Regions from separate parts of the Variovorax sp. BGA-UO-ETr-C22 genome, predicted to be linked through region 2. Evidence: riboswitches for the same ligand, from Rfam matches in the RefSeq annotation. Region 2 holds a riboswitch; the other holds the start of a gene.
What was found. A riboswitch is a leader RNA that binds a small molecule or an ion and turns the genes downstream of it on or off. The one in region 2 is predicted to bind glycine.

Region 1: it holds a riboswitch for glycine, as region 2 does, so the genes downstream of both, AC57B8_RS13910 (D-amino acid dehydrogenase) here and gcvT (glycine cleavage system aminomethyltransferase GcvT) in region 2, are expected to answer to the same signal.

Annotation. Positions count from the first base shown of each region.
Region 1 is NZ_JCAQPA010000010.1:92,279-106,938, forward strand. Features, by position in the region: gene AC57B8_RS13875 (VOC family protein) at 1-315, opposite strand, end outside; gene AC57B8_RS13880 (DMT family transporter) at 327-1,274, opposite strand; gene AC57B8_RS13885 (LysE family translocator) at 1,271-1,870, opposite strand; gene AC57B8_RS13890 (aminotransferase-like domain-containing protein) at 2,001-3,422, shown strand; gene AC57B8_RS13895 (PhaM family polyhydroxyalkanoate granule multifunctional regulatory protein) at 3,487-4,278, shown strand; gene AC57B8_RS13900 (FIST signal transduction protein) at 4,328-5,608, shown strand; gene AC57B8_RS13905 (RtcB family protein) at 5,827-7,242, shown strand; gene AC57B8_RS13910 (D-amino acid dehydrogenase) at 7,261-8,568, opposite strand; glycine riboswitch at 8,660-8,766, opposite strand; glycine riboswitch at 8,811-8,901, opposite strand; gene rfbB (dTDP-glucose 4,6-dehydratase) at 9,020-10,099, shown strand; gene rfbD (dTDP-4-dehydrorhamnose reductase) at 10,096-10,986, shown strand; gene rfbA (glucose-1-phosphate thymidylyltransferase RfbA) at 11,026-11,913, shown strand; gene AC57B8_RS13930 (GDP-mannose 4,6-dehydratase) at 11,951-12,955, shown strand; gene AC57B8_RS13935 (sugar phosphate nucleotidyltransferase) at 12,969-13,685, shown strand; gene AC57B8_RS13940 (NAD-dependent epimerase/dehydratase family protein) at 13,689-14,615, shown strand.
Region 2 is NZ_JCAQPA010000011.1:1,808,734-1,823,393, forward strand. Features, by position in the region: gene AC57B8_RS28500 (TRAP transporter large permease) at 1-1,191, shown strand, start outside; gene AC57B8_RS28505 (AraC family transcriptional regulator) at 1,229-2,008, opposite strand; gene AC57B8_RS28510 (MFS transporter) at 2,117-3,307, shown strand; gene AC57B8_RS28515 (L,D-transpeptidase Cds6 family protein) at 3,551-4,033, shown strand; gene AC57B8_RS28520 (hypothetical protein) at 4,130-4,666, shown strand; glycine riboswitch at 4,698-4,788, shown strand; glycine riboswitch at 4,801-4,905, shown strand; gene gcvT (glycine cleavage system aminomethyltransferase GcvT) at 4,953-6,125, shown strand; gene gcvH (glycine cleavage system protein GcvH) at 6,197-6,568, shown strand; gene gcvP (aminomethyl-transferring glycine dehydrogenase) at 6,627-9,536, shown strand; gene AC57B8_RS28540 (hypothetical protein) at 9,568-9,816, opposite strand; gene AC57B8_RS28545 (DUF3014 domain-containing protein) at 9,925-10,836, opposite strand; gene AC57B8_RS28550 (DUF2855 family protein) at 10,979-12,097, opposite strand; gene AC57B8_RS28555 (TetR/AcrR family transcriptional regulator) at 12,148-12,768, shown strand; gene AC57B8_RS28560 (alpha/beta hydrolase) at 12,743-13,420, opposite strand; gene AC57B8_RS28565 (NAD(P)H-dependent flavin oxidoreductase) at 13,464-14,504, opposite strand; gene AC57B8_RS28570 (UDP-N-acetylglucosamine 1-carboxyvinyltransferase) at 14,631-14,660, opposite strand, start outside.

The DNA.
Region 1 (14,660 bases), on a different contig from region 2:
GGGGCGGGGCCCGGGCGCGCCTTCGTCGCGGCCACCGTGGCGCAGGGCCGCCTCGTGGGCGGCATGAACGGCCTGCGGCGAGGGCGCGCAGAACGCGACCATGCTGCCGTTGCCGGCGCTGGCGGGTTCGCCGTCCAGCGGGATGTACACGTAAAAGCGCGGCAGCGTCTGGCCCGGCGCGATCCAGCAGGCGGCGTCGGGGCCGCCGTCGGGCGTCACGGGGCGGCGGATGAGGCCGAGCGGGGTCAGCACCGCGTCGTAGAAGGCGGCGGCGCGCGGCAGGTCGGTGCAGCCGACGGTGACATGGCTGAACAGCGTCATGGTCGTCAGCTCCTGGCTTGCGGCTCGGCGCCGCGTGGAACGGCAGGCGCCGCCGGTTGCGACAGCCGCTTGCCCGCGACCACCGTGGCGACCACGGCGGCGGCGAAGCCCAGCGTCACCAGGTCGAGCGGTTCGCCCAGCAGCGGGATCGACGCGAGGATCGACAAAAAGGGCTGCAGCAGCTGCGTCTGGCTCACGCGCAGCGCGCCGCCCAGGGCCAGGCCGCGGTACCACGCGAAGAAGCCGATCCACATCGAGAACATGCCCACGTAGGTGAAGCCGACCCAGGCCGAGGCGGCCACGGGCTGCTGCGGCCACAGGGCGATGGTGGCGGGCAGCGTCACGGGCAGCGCCATCACGCAGACCCAGCAGATCACGCGCTCGGCGCCCAGCGACGGCGTGACCTGCGCGCCGTAGATGTAGCCGACCGAGGCCGCGACGACCGCGCCGACCAGCAGCAGGTCGGCCCATTCGAAACCGAAGCCGTGGCCGCTCTGCTGCGCGCGCAGCACCGAGAACACCACCACCAGCAGGCTGCCCGCGACGGCGCAGAGCCAGAAGCCCAGCCGCGCGCGCTGGTGCAGCACCCAGGCCGCGACCGCGGCCGTGACCAGTGGCAGCAGCGCCGTCACCACCGCCGCATGGCTGGCCGTGACCACGCGCAGCGCAAAGGCCAGCAAGAGCGGAAAGCCGATGCAGTTGCCCAGCACCGCCATGCCCAGCGGCTTCCACTGGTGCGCCGCCGGGCGCGGCGAGCGCGTGACCAGCAGGAAGATGGCCGACAGCACGCCCGCCAGCGCCGCGCGCCCGAGCGTGACGAACCACGGCGACAGCTGCGGCGCCTCTTGCGTGCCTGTGGCCAGCCGCGTCATCGGCAGCGTGATGGCGAACAGCGCCACGCCGACCACCCCGAGCCACATGCCCAGCGTTTCGTCCTTGATGGCGAGCTTCATACGCCCACCATCCACCAGGCCGTGAGCACGAGGATCAGGCCCATCGCGCGGTTGAACCACAGCAGGCGCCGGCCCTTGGCCAGCCACTCGCGCAGCAGCGCGCCGACCAGCGCATAGGCGAAGTTGCTGGTGAAGGCGTAGGTCAGCATCACGGGCGCGACGATGGCGAAGCGCGCGAGCGCGTCGGGCTGGCCGGCGATCCAGCCCGCCACCAGCGTGAGCGCCAGCAGCCAGGCCTTGATGTTCACGAACTGCAGCATCACGCCCTGCCCGAAGCCGACCGAAAGGCGGGCGCTGTCGGCCTTTCCGAGCTGGGCGCTGCCGCTGAGCTTGTAGGCCAGCCACAGCAGGTAGGCGATGCCCAGGCCCTTGATCGCCAGGCGCAGCGGCGGCATGGCCACCACCAGCGCGCCGAGGCCGGCCGCGCAGATGGCGAGCAGCAAGGTCCAGCCCACCGGCACCGCGACCACGAAGCGCATGGCACGCGGCAGGCCGCCGTTGGCCGCCAGGGCGGTGGAGAGCGTGGTGTTGGGTCCGGGCGAGAAGCTCATCGCCGTGGCCAGCACCAGCAGCGCGGTGAATTCTTGCCAGTTCATGTCACAGACTCTAAACTTTGGACCATTACAGTTCCAGTACAGATGATCGAACAAATCTGAAATCTGTATTGGTCATTCCTTCGACACACGCCGCCCTTTTCTTGCTCTCTGTGCGATGCAGCCCGATCCGATGCTGACCCGAACCTCCACCCAGTCCCTGACCGGGCAGCTGGCCGACCGCCTCGCCGAGCGCATCCGCAACCGGCTGCTGGCCCCCGGCGCGCGCCTGCCCTCGGTGCGCGAGTGCGCGCGCCAGCAAGGCGTGAGCCCGTACACCGTGGTCGCCGCGTACGACCAGCTGCTCGCACAGGGCCTGGTCGAGGCGCGCCGCCAGCGCGGCTTCTACGTGCGCGACGCGGCGCCGGCGCCCGAGAGTTCGCGCAACCCGGCGCATGCCGTGCCCGTGGTGCCGCCGATGATGGCCTCGCGCGTGCCGGCCGACGCCAGCTCGCTGATCCGCAGCATGTTCCACCGCCCGAGCGACAAGCCGCAGCCGGGCATGGGCGTGTTCCCGCCCGATTGGATGGCCTCGACCTTCCTGGCGACCGCGGTGCGCCGCGTGACGACCACCTCGGCGTTGCAGGAGCTGTCGCTTCAATATGGCGAGCCTTCGGGCGACCTCGCGCTGCGCCGCAGCTTGTCGCAGAAGCTGGTGCGCATCAACGTGCCGGCCGGGCCCGACCAGATCGTGACCACCATCGGCGCCACGCACGCGCTGGACATCGTGAGCCGCACGCTGCTGCGCGCGGGCGATCCGGTGATGGTCGAGGAACCCGGCTGGGCGCTGGAGTTCGCGCGGCTCGAAGCGCTGGGCATGCGCATCCTGCCCGTGCCACGCCGCGCCGACGGGCCCGACCTCGACGTGATGGCGCAGTACTGCAAGCTGCACAGCCCCAAGCTCTTCGTCAGCGTGAGCGTGCTGCACAACCCGACCGGCTACAGCCTCACGCCGGGCAGCGCGCACCGCGTGCTCAAGCTGGCCAACGAACACGACTTCTACATCGTCGAGGACGACACCTACAGCCACCTCGCGCCCGAGCACGCCACGCGCCTGAGCGCGCTCGACGGGCTGCAGCGCACCATCTACGTCAGCGGCTTCGCGAAGATCCTGGCGCCCAACTGGCGCATCGGCTTCCTGGCCGCCTCGCCCGCGCTCAAAGAGCGGCTGCTCGAGACCAAGCTGCTGGCCACGCTGACCTCGCCCACGCTGTTCGAGCGGGCGCTGTCGTGGTGCATCGACCAGGGCCAGCTGCGCCGCCATTCGGAGCGCGTGCGCATCCGCCTGGACGGCGCGCGCGGCCGCGCGGTGAAGCTCGCCATGTCGCACGGCTGCACCTTCGCCTCGGAGCCGGCGGGGCTGTTCGGCTGGGTCGACACGGGCGTGGACACCGACGCGCTCACGCAACGCATGCTCGACCAGGGCTACCTGCTGGCGCCGGGCTCGCTGTTCCATGCGCGCCGCCCGCCGAGCACGATGATGCGGATCAACTTCGCGACCTCGCAGGACGCGAATTTCTGGAAGGTTTTCAGCCGGGTCAGGGACGAGCTCTGATTCGCTTGCAAAGGGCTTGGAGTAAGCTGGCAGCACAAGAAAACCCAGCCAGGAGACCTCCCGCATGAGCAACGCCAGCAAACCCTTCGACTTCAGCCAGTTCGTCCCCGGATTCGACTTCCTGAAGAACCTCGCCGGCGGTGCCGCCGCGGGCTCCGGGTCGGTGCCCGGCATCCCCAGCCTCGCGAGTTGGGTCGCGCCCACCATGAGCGTCGAAGAGGTCGACAAGCGCATCCAGGAACTCAAGACCGTCCAGTACTGGCTCGAACAGAACGGCCACGCGCTCAAGGCGACCATCCAGGCGCTCGAGGTGCAGAAGATGACGCTGTCGACCCTGCGCGGCATGAACGTGCGGATGGAAGACATCGCCAGCGCGTTCACCAAGCAGGCCGCGGCGATGGCGCCGGCGCCTGCACCGGCTCCCGCACCGGCCCCCGCACCCCGGCCCGAACCGGAGCCCGTCGAGGAAGAGGAAGAAGAGTTCGACGAGGCCGAGGAGGAAGCGGAAGAAGAGGAAACCCCGGCGCCGAAGAAGACCTCGCGCGCCAAGCCCGCCTCGTCCAACGGCGCCGCCGGCGTGGTCGACCCGATGCAATGGTGGGGCTCACTCACCGAGCAGTTCCAGCAGATCGCGAGCACGGCGCTGCAGGACGCGGCGCAGCTCAAGGTGCCGGCCATGGCACAGCCGCTGGCCGACGCCGTGGGGCAGGTCATCGGCAAGGCAACGGCGGCGCGCAAGCCGGCCGCCAAGACTGCCGCGAAGAAGGCCGCAGCGAAAAAAGCCGCGCCGGCACCCGCCGCGCGCAAGAAAACCACGTCCACCGCCGCGCGCAAGCGAACCTCCGGCCGGCGCTGACGTCTTACAGACACCTTTCCAGACGACGACGCACGGGTCGGTACGCACCATGAAACTGTTTCCCACCGGCCATGCCACCCACCCGCAATGGCGCATGGCCGCCGGCCTCGTGCTGGCCCAGTTGCGCGCGCAGATGGCGCTGCCCGACTACGCGTCGAACCCGACGCTCGGGCTGCTCTACATCACCGACCACTATGCGGCCGAGGCGCAGGAGATCCTCGATCACCTGAGCGCCGAACTGCCCGAGGTCACCGACTGGTCGGGCACGGTCGGTATCGGCGTGTCGGCCAACAACGCCGAGTACTTCGACGAGCCCGGCCTGAGCCTGATGCTGTGCGCGCTGCCCAGCGACCAGTACCGCGTGTTCTCGGGCGTGGCGCCGCTGGGCAGTTCCGAAATGAGCGGCTTCGAGGCGCACACCGCGCTCGTGCACGCCGACCCGGCCACGCCCGACCTGGGCGAGCTCATCGGCGAGATGGCGGGCCGCACCGACACCGGCTACCTGTTCGGCGGGCTCTCGTCCGGCCGCGGCGGGGCGCTGCAGTTCGCGGTCGGCGGCAACGGCAACATCCGCGGCCACGGGGCGGCGGGCGGCGTGTTCTCGGGCGGCTTGTCGGGCGTGGTGTTCGGCGAGGGCGTGCGGCTGGTGTCGCGCGTCACGCAGGGCTGCCAGCCGCTGCGCACCGGCGGTGCGCGCGAGCGCGAGATCACCGAGGCCGACGGCAACCTGCTGCTCTCGCTCGACGGCGAGCCGGCGCTCGACGTGCTGCTGGCCGACCTGCAGGTGTCGCTCGACCGGCCGCAGGAAGCCATCGACGCGGTGCGCAACACGCTGGTCGGCTTGGCCGACGCGGGCAGCGACGGCATCCGCCGCACCGGCGACCTGGGTGCCGACGTGCTGGTGCGCCACATCATCGGCCTCGACCCGACGCGGCGCGGCATCGCCATTGCCGACAACGCCGAGGCCGGCATGCGGCTGAGCTTCTGCCGCCGCAATGCGCAGGCGGCGCGCGCCGACCTGATGCGCATCTGCGCCGAGATCCGCGAAGAGCTCGAGCCCGAAGAACAGACGCTGGCCACCGCGCGCGCCGTGGCGGCGGGCGAGGCCGAGGCCGCGCCGCATCCCGCGCGGCGCATCGCGGGCGCGGTGTACGTGAGCTGCTCGGGACGCGGCGGCCCGCACTTCGGTGCGCCGGGCGCCGAATTGCAGATCGTGCGGCATGCGCTGGGCGACGTGCCGCTGGTCGGCTTCTTCGCCGCCGGCGAGATCGCGCGCCATCACCTGTACGGCTACACCGGCGTGCTGACGGTGTTCACTGCGCCGGACTGACTGACTGGCTGACTGACGGGAAAAAACGACGCGCGCGCCTGCGCGTTGTTTTCGCAAGCGCTTCGCGTCGCTAGAATCCGCCCGCTTTCTTGAATCTCTGCTGCTGCAAGAAAGAGTGATCCGCGCGCCCCGAGGCACGCGGTCGATCTCTTTCGCCCCGCCACGCGATGTGACGGGGCCCGGAAACCGACACGGTTTCCCCGAATGGAATTGCAGCCATGGGCAGCCCTACCAATAGTCATTTTTCGAGACTCCAGCGCGCCTTTTCTCGCGCGAACATCGCCGTCGACTACCGCGACGGCATTTATCACCTGCGCAACGAAGCCGCGCAGGCGACCGTGCTTCTGCCGCAGAGCCTGCCGCTGGAAGAAAAAGCCGTGAACCAGCTGCTGGCCTTCGCCAGCGTGCGCTCGCCCGACGGCGCGCACGGCGTGTGCAAGGCTTGCGCGACGCCGGACTTTCATCCGGGCTCGGTCGCGCCGGTGGGCAGCGTCGTCGCCACCGATGGCGACTTCGTGATTCCCGCCGCGGTCGGCACCGACATCAACTGCGGCATGCGCCTGCTGACCACCGGCCTCACGCTGGACCAGGTGGCGCCGCACAAGACGCAGCTGCTCGCGCGGCTCACGCGCAGCCTGCTCGACAACGGGCGCGACGTGCCGGTGCACACGGCGGCGTTTCGCGCGCTGTTCGACGACGGGCCGGCCGCATTCCTGGACGCCGTGCGCAATGACGGGCTCTGGGCCGCGTGCGACCGCGACCGGCTGCAGGCCGAGATCGGCGCGTGCATCGGCCTGGCGAGCTTCGGCGGGCAGTCGCGGCACGCACCGCCGGCCTACACCGGCGCGCGCCACGAGGTGTTCCGCGACCCGTGCCTCGGCACGCCGGGCAGCGGCAACCACTTCGTCGAGCTGCAGGTGGTCGACCAGGTGATGGACCGGCACGCGGCCTACCGCGCGGGGCTCAAGGCGGGCGAGGTCGTGGTGATGATCCACAGCGGCTCGCGCGACATCGGGTTCCATGTCGGCGGCCGCTGGATGGACCGCGCGCGGGCCGAGTGGCCGCAGGGCCTGCGTCATCCGAAGAGCGGGCTGTACGGGCTGGCCGGGCCGCTGGCGCAGGAGTACCTGGAAGCCATGGGCGTGGCCGCGCGCTATGCGTGGGCCAATCGCGTCGTGCTGGCCGAGCTGGTGCGCAAGGACTTCGCCGAGCTGCTGGGTGCCACGGCGTCGACGCTCGTGGTCGACGTGCCGCACAACGTGGTGCTGCGCGAGCACGGCATGAACATCCATCGCAAGGGCGCGACGCCGGCGCACGCGGGCGACCTGGCGCTGATTCCCGGGTCGATGGGCGATCACTCGTACCTCGCGACCGGGCTGGGGCATGAAGACTGGCTGTGGTCGTGCAGCCATGGTGCCGGCCGGCGCATGCGTCGGCAGGAGGTGCGCGCGATGCGGCCCGCGCCCGGCGACGCCGATGCCAGCTGGCAGTGCGTGACCTTGCGCGAGGAGCGCCGCATCGAAGAAGCGCCGCAGGCCTACAAGCCGATCGGCGCGGTGATCGAGGCGCAGGAAAGCGCGGGGCTCATCCGCTGCGCCGTGCGGCTCAAGCCCTGGGTCACGTTCAAGGCGTGACCAGAGGGCGGGGCCGTGTCAGCCCAGGGCGGGCTGCACGGCGCGCGGCGCGGGCGCCGGCATGCCGGCGAACGCGAAGTCGACCTCGGGCGCCAGCCCGCTCACGATGCGCGCGATCGACTTGCCCGAGCCGCAGGCGTGCGTCCAGCCGAGCGTGCCGTGGCCCGTGTTGAGGAACAGGTTCGGCAGCTTGGTCTTGCCGATCAGCGGCACGTTGCTCGGCGTGGCCGGGCGCAGGCCGGTCCAGAACTGCGCGCGTTCGGTGTCGCCGGCGCCGGGGAAGAGCTCTTCGACGCGCCGCACGATGGCTTCGCAGCGCACGCGGTTCAGGTCGCGGTCGTAGCCGTTGAGCTCGGCCGTGCCGGCGATGCGCAGGCGGTCGCCCGACTCGGAGGTGTAGCGCGAGAACACCAGCTTGTATTCGTCGTCGGTGAGCGAGACCTGGTGCGCCTTCGATGCGTCCTTCACGGGCAGCGTCACCGAGTAGCCCTTGGCCGGGTAGATCGGCAGGCGGATGCCCAGCGGCGCGGCGTACAGCGGGCTCAGCGAACCCATCGCGAGCACGAAGGCATCGCCGCGGATGCGCTGGAAGCGGCCTTCGTTGTCGGTCGCCTCGACGTGGTCGATGCTGCCGCCCGCTTCGCGCAGCGCGGTCACCGTGTGGCTCATGAGGAACTTCACGCCGGCCGCTTCGGCCAGCTTCACGAGCTCGCGCGCGAAGCGGTTGGCGTCGCCCGATTCGTCTTCGGCGGTGTAGGTGGCGCCGGCGAGTTGGGGGCGGATGTGGGCGAGGGCGGGTTCGATCTTGATGGCCTCGTCGGCCGAGATGACCAAGCGTTCGCAGCCCAGGGCACGCATCTGCTCGGCGGGCGCGAGGGCGCCGTCGAATTCTTTTTGCGTCGTGTAGAAGTGCAGGATGCCTTGCGTGCGCTGGTCATAGTTCAGGCCCGTGTCTCGACGCAATTGCTGCAACATTTCCCGGCTGTATGTACCGAGACGAACGATCTGTTCGATGTTGTGGCGGGTGCGCGCGGGGGTGCATTCGCGCAAGAACTGCAGGCCCCAGAGCCACTGGCGCATGTCGGCGCGGATGCGAAAGAGCAGCGGCGCATCTTCCTTGCCGAGCCATTGCAGCACCTTCAGCGGCGCGCTCGGATTGGCCCAGGGTTCGGCATGGCTGACCGAGATCTGGCCGCCGTTGGCGAAGCTGGTTTCGGCGGCCGGGGTGGCCTGCCGGTCGATCACGGTCACCTCGTGGCCGAGTTGCTGAAGGTAGTAGGCCGAAGTCACGCCGAGCAGGCCGGCGCCAAGAACGATCACACGCATTGCAAGTACCTTTGAGTTTGCAGCGCTTGAACGGCGGGCGTGGAGTGCTATTGAACCAATAGCAAGCAACCGGACGACCGATGTCCAAGTTGCCGCTCCCCCTGTCCTCGGTACCTGAGAGATTCACCCTGCTGCACCCGCAGCGGGTTTGCTCCTTCGGTGCGCCACATGGCGTGGCGGCTCTCCAGACGGCTGTATCGATGAGTGCAGTACTGACCCCTTGCCGAAGTTCCTGGGCGTTGCCTGGAATTTCGTCGGGCCGACCTGAGCGTTTATGGGAGTTTGCGCCTTCGGTAGGGCCTCCGTGGAGGCCCGCTCTCCTGCAATTGTTGGCGATTGTAGGCGGGCCCCGCAAGCCGGCCAAGCCCTGTACATCGGCACTTCACACCGATGGGATAATTGAATGTTGATTTTTGGTAAAGCAAACTTTTTTCTACATGCAGGGGACTCCATGATCCTGGTTACCGGCGGCGCAGGCTTCATTGGCGCCAATTTCGTGCTCGACTGGATCGCGCAGGGCAACGAGCCCGTCGTGAACCTCGACAAGCTGACCTACGCAGGCAACCTCGAGACTCTGGCGTCGCTCAAGGGCAACGCGAACCACGTCTTCGTGCAGGGCGACATCGGCGACAGCGCGCTGCTCGATCGCCTGCTGGCCGAGCACAAACCCCGTGCCGTCGTGAACTTTGCCGCGGAATCGCATGTGGATCGTTCGATCCACGGCCCGGAAGACTTCGTGCAGACCAATGTGCTCGGCACCTTCCGCCTGCTCGAATCGGTGCGCGGCTACTGGAACGCCCTGCCGGCCGACCAGAAGGCGGCCTTCCGCTTCCTGCATGTGTCGACCGACGAGGTCTACGGCTCGCTCTCCAAGACCGACCCGGCCTTCACCGAAGAGAACAAGTACGAGCCCAACAGCCCGTACTCGGCCAGCAAGGCCGCCAGCGACCACCTCGTGCGCGCCTGGCACCACACCTACGGCCTGCCGGTGGTCACCACCAACTGCTCGAACAACTACGGCCCGTTCCACTTCCCCGAGAAGCTGATCCCGCTGATGATCGTCAACGCACTGGCCGGCAAGAACCTGCCCGTGTACGGCGACGGCATGCAGGTGCGCGACTGGCTCTACGTGAAGGACCACTGCAGCGCCATCCGCCGCGTGCTCGAAGCCGGCAAGCTCGGCGAGACCTACAACGTCGGCGGCTGGAACGAGAAGCCCAACATCGAGATCGTCAACACCGTGTGCGCGCTGCTCGACGAACTGAGCCCCCGCGCCGACGGCAAGCCGTACAAGGAGCAGATCACCTACGTCACGGACCGCCCGGGCCACGACCGCCGCTACGCCATCGATGCACGCAAGCTCGAGGCCGAGCTTGGCTGGAAGCCCGCCGAGACCTTCGACACCGGCATCCGCAAGACCGTCCAGTGGTACCTCGCGAACGGCGAGTGGGTGCGCAACGTGCAAAGCGGCGCATACCGCGAATGGGTCGAGAAGCAGTACGACGCCGCACCTGCAAAGGCTTCCGCATGAAGTTGCTGCTGCTCGGCAAGGGTGGACAGGTCGGCTGGGAGCTGCAGCGCAGCCTCGCGCCGCTCGGCGAAGTGGTCGCACTCGATTTCGACAGCACCGACTTCCACGCCGACTTCAGCCGTCCCGAGCAGTTGGCCGCAACCGTGCTGGCGGTGCGCCCCGACGTCATCATCAATGCCGCCGCGCACACTGCCGTCGACAAGGCCGAGAGTGAGCCCGACTTTGCGCGCAAGCTCAACGCCACCTCGCCCGGCGTGGTGGCCGAGGCGGCGCAGCAGATCGGCGCGCTGATGGTGCATTACTCCACCGACTACGTCTTCGACGGCAGCGGCACCAAGCCCTGGAAGGAAGACGACGCGACCGGCCCGCTCAGCGTGTACGGCCAGACCAAGCTCGAAGGCGAGCAGCTGGTGGCGCAGCATTGCGCGAAGCACCTGATCTTTCGCACCAGCTGGGTGTACGCCGCACGCGGCGGCAACTTCGCCAAGACCATGCTGCGGCTGGCCAAGGAGCGCGACAAGCTCACGGTCATCGACGACCAGTTCGGCGCCCCGACCGGTGCCGAGCTGCTGGCCGACATCACCGCGCACGCCATCCGCGCCACCTTGCAAGACCCGACCAAGGCCGGGCTGTACCACGCCATCGCCGGCGGCGAGACCACGTGGCACGGCTACGCGCGCTTCGTGCTCGAGATGGCGCAGCAGGCCGGCGTCGAACTCAAGGCCGGCCCGCAGGCCGTGGAGGCCGTGCCCACCAGTGCCTTTCCGACGCCCGCGAAGCGCCCGCACAACTCGCGGCTCGACACCACCAAGCTGCAGACCACCTTCGGCCTGCGACTGCCGCCCTGGCAGGAAGGCGTGGCACGCATGCTGCGCGAGACGCTCTGACCGACTGATTTTTCCTGCCCCTCACAGAAGAAGACTCCCATGACGCAACGCAAAGGCATCATCCTCGCCGGTGGCTCCGGCACCCGCCTGCACCCGGCCACGCTTGCCATGAGCAAGCAACTGCTGCCGGTGTACGACAAGCCCATGATTTATTACCCGCTGAGCACCCTGATGCTCGGCGGCATGCGCGACATCCTCATCATCAGCACGCCGCAGGACACGCCGCGCTTCCAGCAACTGCTGGGTGATGGCAGCCAGTGGGGCATCAACCTGCAGTACGCGGTGCAGCCAAGTCCCGATGGCCTGGCGCAGGCGTTCATCATCGGCGACAAGTTCGTGGGCAACTCGCCGAGCGCGCTGGTGTTGGGGGACAACATCTTCTATGGGCATGACTTTGCCCATCTGCTGGGCGGCGCCGACGCGCAGGACGCGGGAGCCACTGTGTTCGCGTACCACGTGCATGACCCGGAGCGGTATGGCGTGGTCGCATTCGATGCACAAGGCAAGGCCAGCAGCATCGAGGAAAAGCCGCTCAAGCCCAAGAGCAACTACGCCGTGACGGGCCTGTACTTCTACGACAACCAGGTCATCGACATCGCCAAGGCGGTGAAGCCGAGTGCACGAGGCGAACTCGAGATCACGGCCGTCAATCAGGCGTACCTCGATCTTGGCCGGCTCAACGTGCAGATCATGCAGCGCGGCTACGCCTGGCTTGATACCGGTACGCATGAAAGCCTGTTGGAGGCGGGGCAGTTCATCGCCACGCTGGAGCACCGGCAGGGGTTGAAGATCGCCTGCCCGGAGGAAATCGCGTGGCGGCATGGCTTCATCGACAAGGAGCAACTGGCGCGGCTGGCCTTGCCACTGCAGAAAAATGCCTACGGCAAGTACCTCAATCGGCTGCTTGCCGAAGAGCACTCATTCTGAACACTGACACACAACAATTTCTTCGGTAGTACAAGTCATGCACGCATCAACTCAAACCCTGACGGGTCAAAAATACCTTGTAACCGGCGCAGGCGGATTCATCGGCAGTCACCTTGTCGAAGCACTCGTGCGTGCCGGCGCTGAGGTGACGGCTATGGTCCGCTACGGTTCCGCATCGAGTTGGGGCAATCTCGAATTCGCACCGGATGACGTGAAGGGGCAGTTCCGCGTCGTGGCGGGCAACATCGACGATGGCGATTTCGTCATGCATGCCATGCAGGGCATCGACGTCGTCTGCCATCTGGCGGCCCTGATCGCCATTCCGTATTCGTACGTTGCCCCGCGCAGCTACGTGCGCACCAACGTCGAGGGAACGCTCAACGTCGTGGAGGCCGCGCGCCGTCTGTCGGTTCGTCGCGTCGTCCACACGAGCACCTCCGAGGTGTACGGCACCGCGGTGCGCGTGCCGATCGACGAAGAGCATCCGCTGCAAGGGCAGTCGCCTTATTCGGCCTCGAAGATCGGGGCGGACAAGATCGCCGAGAGCTACTACCGCTCGTTCGACACGGGTGTCGTGACCTTGCGCCCGTTCAACACGTTCGGCCCGCGCCAGTCCGCCCGGGCATTCATCCCGACCATCATCTCGCAGGCATTGACCCAGGACGTGATCAAGCTCGGATCGCTGACCCCTGAGCGCGACATGACCTTCGTGACGGACACGGTCGCCGGCTTCGTCGCTGCTTCGGTGACGCCCGGGATCGAGGGGCAGACCATCAACCTGGGAACCGGCTCGACCTACACGATCGGTCACTTTGCCGAGCGCATCCTCAAGCTGATGGGCGTGGAAAAGGAGATCGTTGCGGACACTGCGCGCATGCGCCCCGACAAGAGCGAGGTCTTGAAGCTCGTCTCCGACAACGCGCTGGCCGCGAAGTTGATGGGGTGGTCGCCGCAAGTCGACCTGGACGAGGGGTTGCGCCAGAGCATCGAATTCATCCGCCGCAACATCCACCTGTACCGCCCTGCGGTCTACACCGTCTGAGAGAGCAAGCATCATGAAAGCAGTCGTCATGGCCGGCGGCAAGGGCACTCGCCTTCAGCCGTTCACCGCCTCGTTTCCCAAGCCCCTCATGCCCCTGGGGGACATGCCGGTGCTGGAACTCCTGCTGCGGCAGCTGCGTCGCGCCGGCGTCGACGAAGTCATCCTTGCGGTCAACCATTTGCATCACCTGATCCGCGCGTTTTGCGGCGATGGTTCGCGATTCGGGCTGAAGATCGACTACAGCCTCGAGGACAGCCCTCTGGGGACGGCCGGTCCGCTTGGCGCACTGATCGACAAGGTCGGCGAGAACTTCATCGTCACCAACGGCGACCTGCTCACCACGTTCGACATCGGCCAACTGATCCGCACGCATGCCGAGCGGCAATCGGATGCCACGATCTGCGTCTACGAACGAGAGGTCAAGATCGATTTCGGGCTCATCCAGATCGATGCGGAGATGAATCTCCAGGGCTACCTCGAGAAACCCATGAGCAAGCACCTGGTCAGCATGGGCCTCTACATGCTCAACCGCGACGCGGTGAAGCCGCATGTCAGCGAGGGTGTTCACCTGGACATGCCGGACCTGTTGCTCAAGTTGAGCGCGGCCGGCAAGAAGGTGCGCTGCCACCAACAGCCCGAGAGCTTCTGGCTCGACATCGGCCGACCGGAAGACTACTCGACAGCGCAGAAGATGTTCGACGAGAGTCGCGAGCTTTTCCTGCCCGAGTAGCCTATGCGCGTGTTTGTCACCGGTGCCAGCGGATTCGTCGGGCGGGCGGTGCTTGAAGAACTGCAGGCGCGTGGCCTTGAAGTCTTCGCCGTCAGCAGAGCCGAACGGGCCGCTGTCGCAGGCGAGGCAAGGCGCGTGCTTGCCGATCCTGCCGATGCGGCCGAGGTCCGCGATCTGCTCTTGTCTGTAGAGCCGCAGTTCGTCATGCATCTGGCGGGGGTTTCCTCCGCTCCCTCCTATAGCGAGCTCTACGAGGCCAACGTCGTATTCGCTGCCAACCTGTTGGATGGCGCGCTCGCCATGCCGCGCAAGCCGCGCGTGCTCCTGGCGGGTAGCGCAGCCGAATACGGGGCGGTGCCCGCCGCCCAGCAGCCCGTGCGCGAGGATGCGACCTGCCGTCCCAACACGGCCTACGGCGCGAGCAAGTTGGCGCAGACGAGCCACGCCTTCGTCGCGGCTTCGCGCGGGTTGCCCGTGGTGGTGGCCCGGCTGTTCAACCCCATCGGGCCTGGCATGCCGAAGTCTCTGGCCCTGGGAAGCTTTGCGCACCAGATCGCTTGCATGGGCACGCGTGGCGGTGTGCTGTCCACCGGCGATCTCGATGTCGTGCGGGACTTCATGGATGTGCGGATCGCTGCGAAGCTTCTTGTCGACCTGTCCCTGGCGAGCGACGCCTCTGCGCAGGTGGTGAACATCTGCAGCGGCGACGGACAGCGTCTGCTTGACCTCACACAGCGGTTGATCGCTGTCTCCGGCGTGCCGGTCGAGTTGAAGCACGATGAGTCGCGGCGCGGCAACAGCGATGTCAGGGCTTTTGTCGGCGACCCGTCCAGGCTGAAGGCGCTGGGGCTTCGCGTTGAGCCCTCCGACATGGACTCGGTTCTCGAAGAGACCCTGCGCAGCGCGCGCGAAGAGATCTCCGCAACTTAAATCAAGGGCGTGCAAGGGACGTGTCCGGCGCCACGCCGGACCGCC
Region 2 (14,660 bases):
CTCGCGGAAAGCTACCCGCTGATGGTGCTGCTGAAGGAAACCTTCACCGGCATCGACAGCTTTCCGCTGATGGCCGTGCCTTTCTTCATCCTGGCCGCCGAGCTCATGAGCGGCGGCTCGCTCACCGAGGTGCTGCTGCGCTTCGCGGGCCAGTTCGTCGGCCACCGGCGCGGCGGGCTGGGCTATACCAACGTGGTGTCGCTGACCTTCTTCTCGGGCATCTCGGGCTCGGCGCTGGCCGACGCGGCCGGCCCCGGCTCGATGCTCATCAAGATGATGGACAAGGCCGGCTACGACCGCTCGTACGCGGCGGCGCTGACGGCCTCCACGGCCATCGTGGGGCCGATCATTCCGCCCTCGATCATCATGATCATCTACGCGCTGCAGGACGAAACGGTGTCGGTCGGCCAGCTGTTCGTGGCCGGCATCGTGCCGGGCATCCTGATCGCGGTGGCGATGTGCGTCGTGAACTTCTACGTCTCGAAGAAGCGCAACTACAAGGGCGACGGCCAGACGCCGCCGCTGCGCGAGATCCTCATCACGACGTGGAAGGCGATTCCCGCCATCCTGCTGCCGGTGGTCATCCTGGGCGGCATGCGCGCCGGCTGGTTCACGCCCACCGAAGCCTCGGTGGTGGCGGTGTTCTATGCGCTGGTGTGCGGCAAGTTCATCTACCGCACGCTCGAGTGGAAGATGCTGCCCGACATCCTGTCGCGCTCGGCCCTGCTGTCGGCGTCGGTGCTGATCATCATCGGCCTGTCGGCCTCGTTCGCCTGGGTGCTGACCATCGAGGGCATTCCGCAGCAGATGGCCGAATGGCTCATCAGCATGAACCTCTCGCCGTGGATGTTCCTGATCATCGTCAACGTGTTCCTGCTCTTGTTCGGCATCTTCATCGAGCCGCTGCCGGGCGTGATGGTGCTGGCGCCGATTCTTGCGCCGGTGGCGATCAAGCTGGGCGTCGACCCGGTGCACTTCGCGATGATCGTGATCTTCAACCTCACGCTGGGCATGATCACGCCGCCGGTGGGCGGGCTGCTGTTCGTGACCTGCAACGTGTCGAAGGTGCCGATGTCGGCGCTGGTGAAGGAGCTGGTGCCCTTCCTGTGGGCGCACGGCGCGGTGCTGATGCTGCTGACCTTCGTGCCGATGCTCAGCACCTGGCTGCCGCGCGCGCTCGGGTTCAAGTAGCGGCGCAGGCCGCTCCCGCCCCCCGCCTTCACCCGCCTCAGGCCGGCGGGTGCAGGTACTGGCTCGGCGGCACGCCGAGCGTGCGGCGGAACATCGCGGTGAAGGCGCTCGGGCTCTCGTAGCCGTGCGCCAGCGCCACCTCCAGGATCGACGCGCCCGCGGCCAGCCGCGGCAGGCTCAGCAGCAGCCGCGCCTGGCGGCACCACGCGCCGAAGGTCATGCCGGTCTCGCGTTCGAACAACCGGGCCAGCGTGCGCGCGTTCATGTGCAGCCGCGCGGCCCAGCCGTCGAGCGTGGCGGGCTGCGCGGGGTCGCGGATCAACGCCTCGCACAGCGCGGCCAGGCGTGCGTGGCGCGGCATCGGCACATGCAGCGACAGCGCGGGCGCGGCCTCGATCTCGTCGAGGATCAGTTCCATCACGCGCTCGTCGCGCCCGCCCGGCGGGTAGTCCAGCGGCAGCGACACGGCCGCCACGATCAGCTCGCGCAACAGCGCACCCACATGGATCACGCGGCACTCGGCGCCCAGGTCGGCGCGCGTGCCGGGCTCGACGAAGACGGTGCGCATCTTCACCTCGCCCGCCATGCGGATCTGGTGCGTCATGCCCGGCGGCACCCAGACGCCGCGCCCCGGCGGCACCACCCAGCTGCCGGCCGCCGCGCCGACCATCATCACGCCCGAGATCGCGTGGATGAGCTGCCCGCGCCGGTGCGCATGCGGCGGAATGAAGGCGTCGCCCGCCGGATCGGTGGCCAGCACGGCCACGGCGCGCGGGGTCGATTCGCCCTCGTCGGGGCGCAGATTCAGTTTGTCCATTTCACGACGATGTTTGCACATTCGTAGCGAGAACATCTTTCCGTGTCTTCCTACGATGGCTTTTCCTCCCTTTTTCTCAAACCGGACATCGAAGAAAGAAGCCATCGCATGAACACGCGCCGACTCGGGCTGCTCACCGGCACCCATGCCGTCAACGACCTCTACCAGGGCCTCGTGCCCGCGCTGCTGCCCTTCATGGTGCTGGAGCGCGGCTACAGCTACACGGCCGTGAGCGGCCTGATGCTGGCGGCCACCGGGCTGTCGAGCGTGGTGCAGCCGCTGTTCGGCCTGTACGCCGACCGCCACCCGCGTGCCTGGCTGGTGCCCGTAGGCTTCCTGGTGGCGGCGCTGGGCGTGGTGCTGGCGGGCCTGAGCCAGAGCTACCTGCTGACCTGGATCGCGGTCGCGCTGTGCGGGCTGGGCATCGCGGCCTACCACCCGCCCGCCACCGTGGCCGCGCGCGCGGCCGGCGGCGCCTCGCAGAAGGCGATGAGCGTGTTCTCGGTGGGCGGCACCATCGGCGCCTCGTTCGCACCCGTGCTGGCGGCCACGGTGGTCGGCGGCGGCAGCCTCTCGCGCAGCTATCTGCTGGGCATTCCTGCGGTGGCGATGGGCGTGGTGTGGGTCGCGGCCAACGCGCGGCGCAGCGCGGCCGCCCAGCACGCGGCCACGGCGGCGCGGGCCGCGCAGGCCCGCGCCCAGGTGCTCAAACCGCACAACGACTGGCGCGCCTTCAGCCTGCTGGTGGCGACCATCGTGGGCTGGTCGATCCCGTACGTCACGGTGCTGTCGATGCTCTCGCTGCGCATCACGCGCGACCTGCACGGCAGCACCTTCCAGGGCGCCGCGGCACTCACCGCCTTCACCGCCGCAGGGGCCGTGGGCACGCTGGCCGGCGGCTGGCTCGGCGACCGCATCGGGCGCATGGGCACGATCCGCTGCGGCTACCTGCTTGCGCTGCCGGCCATGGCGGGCCTCGTGCTCTCCTCCACGCCCGGCGCGGCGCTGGCCTGCACCGCGTGGCTCGGCATGAGCATGTTCCTGCCCTTCGCCGCGCAGGTGACGCTCGCGCAGGACTACCTGCCGCGCAACCCGGCCACGGCCAGCGGCATCACGCTCGGCCTCGCGCTCTCGGTCGGCGGGCTGGTGTCGCCGCTGTTCGGCCTGCTGTCGGATGCACGCGGGCTCGGCGTGACGCTCACGGTGGTGTTGTGCGTGCTGTGCGTCGCGACCGTGCTGGCCTTGCGGCTGCGCAATCGGACGGTGCAGGTGATGGCGGGCGAGGCTGCGGCGGCCTGAGCTCTGCCCCGCGCACCCGGTGCACAGGGCACTGGGTGCTTCCCGCAGCGAAATCAAGGAGGAGCCGAAGGCGGGGGACATTCGCGGAGGGAAGCACCCGGTGTCCTGTGCACGCGCCCTGAACCACGGACCACTGAAATCCGTGGGCGATTCAACGCCGCACGCGCTCTCTTTCACTGCCAGAATCGACGCAAGCTTCGACGTCGAGCCTGACAGACAAGAAGAAGGAAAGAGAAGGACGCCATGCACCGAATCGTCGCCCAGGGCAGCAGCCTTGTCGCTGCCGGCTTGCTGGCCACCGCCGGTATCGCGGCCACGCCGGCCGCCGCGCCCGTTGCAGCCGTTGCAGCCGTTGCACCAGCAGCCGCCCCCGCCAATCCCGTCACCCACCTCGCCGAAGTGGAAAGCGCCGTGCGCGCCTGGGCCGCCGCCTGGTCCGCGCGCGACGTCGAGCGCTACCTCGCCGCCTACGCGAGCGACTTCACCCCCGCGCGCGGCCAGACCCGCGAGCGCTGGGAGGCCGACCGGCGCGCCCGCATCACGGGCAAGTCGCGCATCAGCGTGGGCATCGAGGGGCTGGTGATCAGCGTCCAGGGCACCTCGGCCAGCGCGCAGTTCCGGCAGGTCTACAGCGCCGACGCGCTCACCGAGACCGACCGCAAGACCCTCGAGCTGCAGCGCGTGGGCACGCGCTGGCTGATCCGCAAGGAGAGCGCGGGCAACTGACGCGCACCGCCTTGTCCCTGTAAGGCAAATGGTTCACGAAGATGTCACCACTTGCAACGATGCTGCAGCCTTCGACCTCCGAAAGCTGTGGCCGCCATGTTCCCCACCAAGACCGAGAAGGCACGCGACGAACTCCAGGCCGGGCAGCGCACGCTCAGCCAGCGTGAGCGCGCCCTGCTGCTCATGGCCGACGGCCGGCGCTCGCTGACCGACTTCAGCCCGCTGTTCCCCAGCCGCGTCGAGGCCGAGCAGGCGATCCAGGGGCTGATGCAGCGCGGCTACCTGCAGGTCGCGCGCCCGGTCGCGCCACCGCCCGCACCGGCCCCCACGCCCGTCACCGCCGCCGAGCCGATCCAGGTCGCCACCTCGGCCGACAGCTTCGACGGCAAGCGCTCGCTGGCCACCACGCGCATGTTCCTGTTCGACATCTGCGAACGCATGTTCGTGCGCCGCGACCCGCGCTTCGCCAACCAGATGCGCGACGCCCTGCGCGAGGCCCGCGACCGCGAGGCCATGCTGACCATCGCCGCGCTGATGCTCTCCGAGATCGAGAAGGCCGCCGGCCCCGAGCGCGCCGACTCGCTGCGCGAGCGCATCGACAAGCTGCTGCCGCCGGCGGAAACCGTGCACTGAGCCACCAGCCCCGGCCCCGCGATCCACTACACTCGCCGGGTCAGGAGAGAGCCCCGCGCGACGGGGCCGCCGAAGGCGCAGGGGTTCCCCGAACGCTCAGGCAAAAGGACTGACAAGACGCCGGCAACCACCGGCGTTTCCTTGCTGGAGAGAGGCCGTGGCATTGCATGCGGCCCACCGAAGGAGCAAACCCCGATCGTGGGGCGAATCTCTCAGGTAAAGCGGACAGCAGGGGTGGCCCGTGGCGTTGCAGCCATGGATTTCGACTGCCCCTTTGGAGTGCCCCGTGGCCGCTTCTTCCGCTTCCGACGCCCAACTTCTCAAGACCCCGCTGTACGACCTGCACGTGGAGCTCGGCGCCCGCATGGTGCCCTTCGCCGGCTATTCCATGCCCGTGCAGTACCCCGCCGGCCTCATGGCCGAGCACAAGCACACGCGCGACGCAGCCGGCCTGTTCGACATCTCGCACATGGGCCAGCTGCGCCTGGTCGGCCCCGATGCCGCCGCCGCCTTCGAAACCCTGATGCCCGTCGACGTGGTCGACCTGCCCGCCGGCAAGCAGCGCTACGGCCTGCTGCTGAACGACGAGGGCGGCATCCTCGACGACCTGATGTTCTTCAACGAAGGCAACGGTTCGCTCTTCGTGATCGTGAACGGCGCCTGCAAGGTGGCCGACATCGCCCACATCCAGGCCAGGATCGGCGCGCGCTGCCAGGTGCAACCCCTGCCCGACCACGCCCTGCTCGCGCTGCAAGGCCCGCAGGCCGCGGCCACGCTGGCGCGCCTGTCGCCCGGCATCGAGCGCTTCGTGTTCATGACCGGCGGCGCGGTGCAGATCGGCGGCATCGCCGCCTTCGTCACCCGCAGCGGCTACACCGGCGAAGACGGCTTCGAGATCTCGGTGGCCGGCAAAGACGCCGACGCCCTCGCCCGCCTGCTGCTCGCGCAGCCCGAAGTGAAGCCCGTCGGCCTGGGCGCGCGCAACTCGCTGCGGCTCGAAGCCGGCCTGTGCCTGTACGGCAACGACATCGACACCACCACCACCCCGGTCGAAGCCTCGCTGAACTGGGCGATCCAGAAGGTGCGCCGCGCGGGCGGCGCGCGCGAAGGCGGCTTTCCGGGCGCGGCCAAGGTGCTGGCCCAGCTCGCCGCCGTCGCCTCGGGCGCGGCCGGCCACACCGACCACAAGACGCTCACGCGCAAGCGCGTCGGCCTCGTGGCACTCGAACGCATTCCGGTGCGCGACGGCACGCTGCTGCAGTCGCTCGAAGGGCACGACATCGGCGCCGTCACCAGCGGCCTGCTCGGCCCCACGGCCGACCGCTGCGTGGCCATGGGCTACGTGGCCGCCGCCTTCGCCGAGCCCGGCACGCGCGTGCAGGCCATCGTGCGCGGCAAGCCGGTGCCGATGGAAGTCTCGACCATGCCTTTCGTGCCGACGCGCTACTACCGCGGCTGACCGACACTGAACCCCGCAGACCCGGCTAGGCTCTGCACCCCGATTCCATTTTTTCCACGAGGAGTTTTTTCATGAGCATCAAATACACCAAGGACCACGAATGGGTGGCGGCCGAAGGCGGCGCCGCCACCGTCGGCATCACCGTGCATGCGCAGGACGCGCTGGGCGACGTGGTGTTCGTCGACCTGCCTGAAGTGGGCAAGACCTTCGCGCAGGGCGAGGTCGCCGGTGTGGTCGAGTCGGTGAAGGCCGCCGCCGATGTGTTCATGCCCGTGTCGGGCGAGATCACCGAAGTGAACGAAGCGCTGCGCGCCGACCCGTCGCTGGCCAACAGCGACCCGCTGGCCGCCGGCTGGTTCTTCAAGGTCAAGCTGAGCGAGCCCGCGCAGCTCGACGCCCTGCTCGACGCCGCCAGCTACGACAAGTTCGCCGCCGAATCCTGATCCGCTGAACAGCAGCTTCCTCGCACCTTCGTTCCTTCTCCCCCGAGCCTTCACCGCCATGCCGATTCCCGCCCTTCCCTCTTTGCAAGAACTAGAGAACGCCGAAGAATTCCTCGCCCGCCACATCGGCATCGATGCAGCGGACGAGGCGCGCATGCTGCCGGTGATCGGCTCGGAAACGCGCGCGGAGCTCATCGACGGCATCGTGCCCGCGGCCATCCGCCGCGCCCGGCCGATGCGCCTGCCCGCGCCCGTCACCGAGGCCGACGCGCTGGCCGAACTGAAGACGCTGGCGTCGAAGAACAAGGTGTTCAAGAGCTTCATCGGCCAGGGCTATTACGGCACGCACACGCCGGGCGTGATCCTGCGCAACATCCTGGAGAACCCCGCCTGGTACACCGCCTACACGCCCTACCAGGCCGAGATCTCGCAGGGCCGCATGGAAGCCCTGCTCAACTTCCAGACGATGGTGTGCGACCTCACGGGCATGGCCATCGCCAACGCCTCGATGCTCGACGAGGCCACGGCCGCGGCCGAAGCCATGACGCTCGCCAAGCGCAGCGTGAAGAGCAAGAGCAACGTCTTCCTCGTGTCGGGCGACTGCCACCCGCAGACCATCGAAGTCATCAAGACCCGCGCCGCGCCGCTGGGCATCGAAGTCAAGGTGAGCACGGTGTCCGAAACGCTGCCGCACCTGATGGTGAGCGGCGAGTTCTTCGGCGTGCTCGCACAGTACCCCGCCACCACCGGCCACGTGCACGACCTGCGCCCGCTCGCGGGCCACGCGCACCAGTGCGATGCCGCCTTCATCGTCGCGGCCGACCTGCTGGCGCTCACATTGCTGGTCGCCCCCGGCGAGTTCGATGCCGACATCGTCTGCGGCACCACGCAGCGCTTGGGCATGCCGCTGTGCAACGGCGGCCCGCACGCTGCCTACCTGGCCTGCCGCGATTCGTTCAAGCGCTCGCTGCCCGGCCGCCTCGTCGGCGTGAGCGTCGACACGCACGGCCAGCCCGCCTACCGCCTCGCGCTGCAGACGCGCGAGCAGCACATCCGCCGCGAGAAGGCCACGTCGAACATCTGCACCGCGCAGGTGCTGCCGGCCGTGGTCGCCAGCATGTACGCCGTGTACCACGGCCCCGACGGCCTCACGCGCATCGCGCAGCGCGTGGCCGTGCTCACCGCCATCCTCGCCAAGGGCCTGTCGCAGATGGGCCGCGAGCCGGTGAACACCACCGCCTTCGACTCGCTGACGATCCGCACCGGCGACGACACGGCCGCGATCATCGAGCGCGCGCAAGCCGGCGGCGTCAACCTGCGCCAGCGCCTGCAGCAGCACCTGGGCATTTCGCTGGACGAGACCACCACGCGCGCCGACATCGAAACCCTGTGGGCCCTGTTCGTGCCCGCCGGCACTGCGATGCCGCGCTTCGACGAGCTGGCCGCCAACACCACGCCGCTGATTCCCGAGGACCTGCGCCGCACCAGCGCCTTTCTCACGCACCCGGTGTTCAACACCCACAAGAGCGAAACCGCGATGCTGCGCTACATCCGCAGCCTGTCGGACAAGGACCTGGCGCTCGACCGCAGCATGATCCCGCTGGGCAGTTGCACCATGAAGCTCAACGCGACAAGCGAGATGATCCCCATCACCTGGCCCGAGTTCGCCAACATCCACCCCTTCGCGCCCGCCGACCAGCTGCAGGGCTACGCCCAGCTCGACGCGCAGCTGCGCGCCTGGCTGTGCGAAGCGACCGGCTACGCGGGCATCAGCCTGCAGCCCAACGCGGGCTCGCAGGGCGAGTACGCGGGCCTGCTGGCCATCAAGTCCTTCCATGAAGCCAAGGGCCAGGGCCACCGCAACATCTGCCTGATTCCCTCGTCGGCGCACGGCACCAACCCGGCCAGCGCCCAGATGGTGGGCCTGCAGGTGGTGGTGACGGCCTGCGACGCGCAAGGCAACGTCGACATGGACGACCTGAAGCGCGCCTGCGAAAAGCACAGCGCCCACCTGGCCGCCGTGATGATCACCTACCCCAGCACGCACGGTGTGTTCGAAACCCGCGTGAAGGAACTGTGCGAGCTCGTGCATGAGCACGGCGGCCGCGTGTACGTCGACGGCGCCAACATGAACGCGCTGGTCGGCGTGGCCGCGCCAGGCGAATTCGGCGGCGACGTGAGCCACCTGAACCTGCACAAGACCTTCTGCATTCCGCACGGCGGTGGCGGCCCGGGCGTCGGTCCGGTCTGCGTGGTCGAAGACCTCGTGCCCTACCTGCCGGGCCACGCCACGGCCGGCGTGCCCTCGAACGGCGTGGGCGCCGTGTCGGCGGCGCCGCTGGGCAACGCGGCCGTGCTGCCGATCAGCTGGATGTACTGCCGCATGATGGGCGCCAAGGGCCTACAGGCCGCGACCGAGACGGCCATCCTCAGCGCCAACTACATCAGCGCGCGCCTGAAGGACCACTACCCTACGCTGTACGCGAGCCCCAACGGCCACGTCGCGCACGAGTGCATCCTCGACCTGCGCCCGCTCAAGGACACCAGCGGCGTGACCGCCGAAGACGTGGCCAAGCGCCTCATCGACTACGGCTTCCACGCGCCCACGCTGAGCTTCCCCGTGCCCGGCACGCTGATGGTGGAGCCCACCGAAAGCGAACCGCTGGCCGAGCTCGACCGTTTCGTCGACGCGATGATCGCCATCCGCGGCGAGATCCGCCGCGTGGAAGAAGGCGTCTGGTCGAAGGACGACAACCCGCTCAAGCATGCGCCGCACACCGCCGCCAGCCTGCTCGGCACGGAGTGGAGCCACCCGTACTCGCGCGAACTCGGCGCGTTCCCGCTGGCCGAACTCAAGCAGGCCAAGTACTGGCCGCCGATCGGGCGCGTCGACAACGTCTACGGCGACCGCAACCTGTTCTGCAGCTGCGTGCCGGTGGGCGAGTACCAGGAAACCGAAGAGGCCTGACGAAGGCGAGGCGGCGCAAGCCGCCCGCCGTTCAGCCTTCGCGGCGGTACATCGCCCACTTCACGGTGAGCAGGTCCGCGGCGATCTTCGCGGCGTTCACGCCCGCGTAGATTTCGGACGGATCGAACGCGAACGCCGCCTGGTAGCGCTTGATGTGCGCGTAGTCCCGATCGAAGGTCATCGGGCCCATGAGTTCGGTCGGGTCGGTGCCGGCGGGAAGCGCCAGGAATTTCCCGGGGTCGGTGGTGCTCTGGTAAAGATCGACGCTCATCAGGTTCATGGCTTGCCCTCGAAGTCGTAGGCGCAAATCATCTCGACCCTTCGCGCCGCATGCAATCGGCCCGCGCCTACAGGGCGTGCAGGCGGGGCGCTGTCAGTGCATCGCGCCTCAGGGCTGCTTCTTCTTCGCGATCTCGCCGGTGGCGATCTGCGCGCGCAGCCCGCGCAGGCTGGCCTTCATCTTGCGCTCGTTCTCGGGCCCCATGCGCACCAGGATCTTCTGGCCGGCCGAGAGCGATTCGAGCTTCGGGTCGGCGTATTCGTAGCGCACCCAGGGCCGCTGCGAGGGAATGTCGCCCTTCACCTCGACCAGCTTCACCTGCACCGGTCCCGTGGGCTCGGGCGCTTGCAGCAGGTGGTCGATCACGGCGATGAAGCGGTCGTTGAAATAGCGGCCCGGATAGCCCAGCTCTTCGTACGCCTGCTGGAACAGCGGGTACAGCCGCGCATACACCGCCGCCGCCTTGGCCGGATCGACCGCCCCGGCCAGCATCACGATGCCGTTGTAGCGCGCGGCGTTGTTCGCCGCGATGGTCTGCACGCCGCCCTGCTGCGGCCCCTCGGTGATGAAGCGCTGCGGCGCGGGCTGCACCGGCCACTTGCTGGCGGGTGCCTGCTCGCGCGGCAGGTTGTCGACGGTGGCGACGAAGCGCCGCACTACGCCGTCGGACTGCAGGTAGGCCGCCACGGCCTTGCCGCCCAGCAGCTCGGTGAGCGCCTTCATCACGCGCGCATCGGAACTGGCCAGTGCGGGCAACGCGGCATCGGGCGGGGCCAGCGCCTCGACCGGGTTCTGCGGGCCCTTCGGCTCTTCGGCCTTGGGCGGCTCGGGGGGCGCGTCGTTCGGGGCGACGGCCACGGGCGCGGTCGGCAGCGGCGCCAGTTGCTGCTGCTGGTACCAGCGCCAGCCGAAATAAGCCGCCACCAGCACGACCAGCGCCAAGCCGACGATGGTGCCCATCGGCGCTTCCTTGCGGGGTCGGAATTCGGGGGTGTCGCGGGGGGAGTCGGCGTCGGACATGGGCGGTTTCCTTTTGCGGGATGGCAGTGGGGAGACGAAAGGCAATGGTGCACCAGGATGGCCTGCACGGCCCGCACGATCGCCACGTTCTCGTAACCCCCTGTGACGCCCCACCCGCGCCGAAGTTCAGTTGCTCAGCCCGTCACGCGCCGCCAATGCGCACCACATGCGCCTCGCGCGGATCGACGCGGCCCGCGTGCAGGTCGGCGATCACGGCCTGCGCATGCGCGAAGCCGCGGCCCTGCGCCAGCGTCATCCAGCGGTTGCCCGGGGGGCTCAGCTCGGCGATGAAGCGGCCCTGCGCGTCGTTGAAGCGGCGGTTGACCTCCTGCGGGCCCCAGTCGGCATTGCGCTTGCGGATCTGCACGGGCGCGAAGTAGAGCTTCGGCGTGGGGCCGGGCAGCGCGCTGGTGTCGCCGAGGAATTCGGTCTTCTGCGCCGAGCCCGCATAGCAGTCGTACACCAGCGATTCGCCGAAGTGGTGGTGCACGGTGGCGCGCAGGTCGTCGTGGCCCGCGAAGTCGACGTACAGCGTGGGCACGTCGGCCGCGAGCGTGGCGATCTCGCCGTAGGCCACCGTGCGGTCGTAGCAGCCCAGCGCCTCGACAAAGGCGCGGTTGCCTTCGGAGGTGGCGGCGATCAGCTGCAGGCCTTCGCGGCGGCCGAGGCAGAAGGCCGTGCCGAACGCCGTCTTACTCGACGCGCTCGACACCACCACCTGCGTCGCGCCGAAGAAGGCGTTGTCTTCGAGAAAGTCGCCCAGCATGAACGAGGTGATGAACAGCGGACGCACCAGCATCTGGTAGTCCTCCAGCGCGGCGACGTAGCCCGCGTCGTGGCTGCAGCGCATGTACTGGTTGTAGGCCGACACCAGTTCGCTGCGGTGCGCCGCGCCGTCGTAGAAGCCGCGCGGCGTCACGCGCACCGGCTGCATGCGCAGGTGGCTCGCAATGGGGAAATAGCCGTAGAAGCGCTCGCCCACCGCCACGCCTTCGACGTTCGACGCCACCACGTCGGCAAAGCCCCAGACCGGCATGTGGCCCCAGTCGGCGTCGCCGGTGGGAAAGAACTGCCAGTACTTCATCACCGCATCGCCGAAGGCCGCGTAGGTGATGTTGTTGGTGGTGAGCGAGAAGCGCTCGATCTGCATCAGCACCTCGCCCGGCTGCAAACTGCCGGCGTCTTCCGAGGTGACGATGCGGGTGGTTCCGAGTGCGTTCTTGCGCGTTTCGAGGCGGGTTAAAGTGAATGCGTTGTTCATTCGCAAACTGTAGGACGGCCCGCTTCGCCGCGGGTTCGGAAACCCGGTCCATGCCCGCCGCACCCCGCTCCAAGCCCCTGAAACGCCCCACGCAGGCGCGCGGCAAGTTCACCGTGCAGGCCATCTACGACGCCTTTGTTCGGATTTGGCGCGCGCAGGGCTGGGAAGGCGTGACCACGCGCGCCGTGGCGCTCGAAACCGGCATCGCCGTCGGCACCTTCTACGACTACTTTCCCGACAAGGAAGCCCTGCTCTCGGGCTATGTGCGCCACTGCGTCGAGGCGCTGCTCGCGCGGCTCGACCAAGACGTGATCGCGCCTTCAGGCATCGACTGGCGCGAACGCACGCAGCGCCTCGTGCGCCTCACCTGCGACACGCGCACCGACGGCTTGCCCGCCTTCGACCACGAGATGCTGATGCTCGAACACCGCGTGGCCGAGCCCAAGCACCACCGGCGCGTGTACGACGAACTGCTCGCGCGCTGGACGCAGGCCTTCGCCGCCTGCCGCGACCTGCAGCCGCCGCCCTCGCCCGCCACCGTGCAGGCGCTGCTGACCGCGGCCTGGGGCGGGCGCCGCTACCGGCTGCTGGTGCAGCCCGACGACGCGACGGGTGACGCCTGGGTCGCCGAAATGGAGGCGATGGTCATGGCGCGGCTGTTGGCGCGCTGAGCGCCTGCAGCCACGCCAGCGTGCCCTGCAGCTCGGCGGGGCGGATCTCGTGCGCGCCCGGGAAGTCCGAGCCCGACAGCGCCAGCGGCAGCCCGCGCGCCAGCTCGCGCGTGGCCTGCGCGGCGCTCGGCGGAATCACGTTGTCGGCGCTGCCGTGGCTCACCCACAGCGCCTTGCCCGCGAAGGCCTCGGGCGACGCGATGTGCGGCACCACCTCGGGCAGCAGCCGGCTGTGCCACACCAGCGCGGCGCGCAGCTTCTCGGGCTGCGTGAGCAGCAGCGACAGCGACATGATCCCGCCCTGGCTGAAGCCGCCGACCACCACGCGCTCGGGCGGAATGCCCAGCTGCTGCGACGCCGACGTGACCATCTCGCCGATGAGAAAGCGGCTTTCGCGCTCCTGTTCTTCGTCGATGCGGCGCCCGCCGTCGGCCAGCACCTGGAACTCGAACCACGCGTAGGAACCGGGCGACAGCACATACGGCGCGCGCAGGCTCAGCACGTGGAACTGCGGCGGCATCATGCGCGCCAGGCCGAACAGGTCCTGCTCGTTGCTGCCCACGCCGTGCATCAGCACGAGCAGCCAGGGTTCAGGGCCGCCCGAGGGTGCGGGGTGGTGCAGGAACTGCAGGGGCAGATGGAGCGATGTCATGGGGCGGAAGGGTTTCGAAAAAATGACGGACGAATGGCGCGGCTCAGCGAAAGCCCTTGGCCAGCGCCCGCGTGACCTCGGCCGAGGACACCTCGCGGCAGCCGGTGGCGTTCTGCCCCGACCACAGCGGAGAGAAGTCGCCACTGCCCTGCGCCTCGGCCTTGGCGCGCAGCGGCGCGATGCCCGAGGTGGCGAGCGGAAATTCCGGCGCCGGGCCGATGGGGCCCAGCTCGCGCATCACGCGGTTGACGATGCCGCGCGCGGGTCGGCCGGTGAACAGGTTGGTGAGCGCCGTGTGGCGCGCGGCCTCGCTCTTCAGCGCCGCGCGGTGCAGCGCGCTGGTCATGGCCTCGGGCGTCAGCAAGTAGGCCGTGCCGACCTGCACGCCGGCGGCGCCCAGCGCCATGGCCGCGGCCACGCCGTCGGCATCCGCGATGCCGCCGGCTGCGATCACCGGCACCTTCAATGCGTGCACCAGCTGCGGCAGCAGCGCGAAGGTGCCGAGCTGCTTCGTCAGGTCGTGCGACAGGAAATGGCCGCGGTGCCCGCCGGCCTCCAGCCCCTGCGCGATGACCGCGTCGACGCCCTTCGCCTCGAGCCACAGCGCTTCGTCGACGGTGGTGGCCGAAACCAGCACCTTCGCGCCCCAGCCGCGCACCTTGGCCAGCAGCGGCTCGGGCGGCAGCCCGAAATGGAAGCTCACCACCGGCGGCTTGAACTCGGCCAGCAGGTCGGCCACCTCGGCGCTGAAGGGGTTGCGCCCGGGGCCGGTCGGGATGCCCGCGGGGTCGATGCCGAACTCGGCGTAGTACGGCCCCAGCGCGGCACGCCAGGCGGCCTCGCGTGCCTCATCCGGCGTGGGCGGGGTGTGGGCGAAGAAATTGACGTTGAAGGGCTTGCCGGTGCCCGCACGGATTGCCGCGAGTTCGCGGCGCATCGCGTCGGGCCCGAGCATCGCGCCTGGCAGCGACCCCAGGCCGCCTTCGTTGCACACCGCGATCGCCATCGCACTGCCCTGCGCGCCGGCCATCGGCGCCTGGATCAAGGGAAGTTCGGTGCCGAGGATCTGTTGCAACGTCGTCATTCGGGGTGCGCTCCTGTGTCCGTGTGTCGAATGCACGGCATTGTCCGGCCAAGCCGTTGAGCGCGGCGCCCGCGGGGTCATCGGGCAGCGGGACAGGTCAGCAGCAGCGCGCAGCCTGCCGCAGGCTCACTCCTCGCTGGTCCACTCCACCTGCAC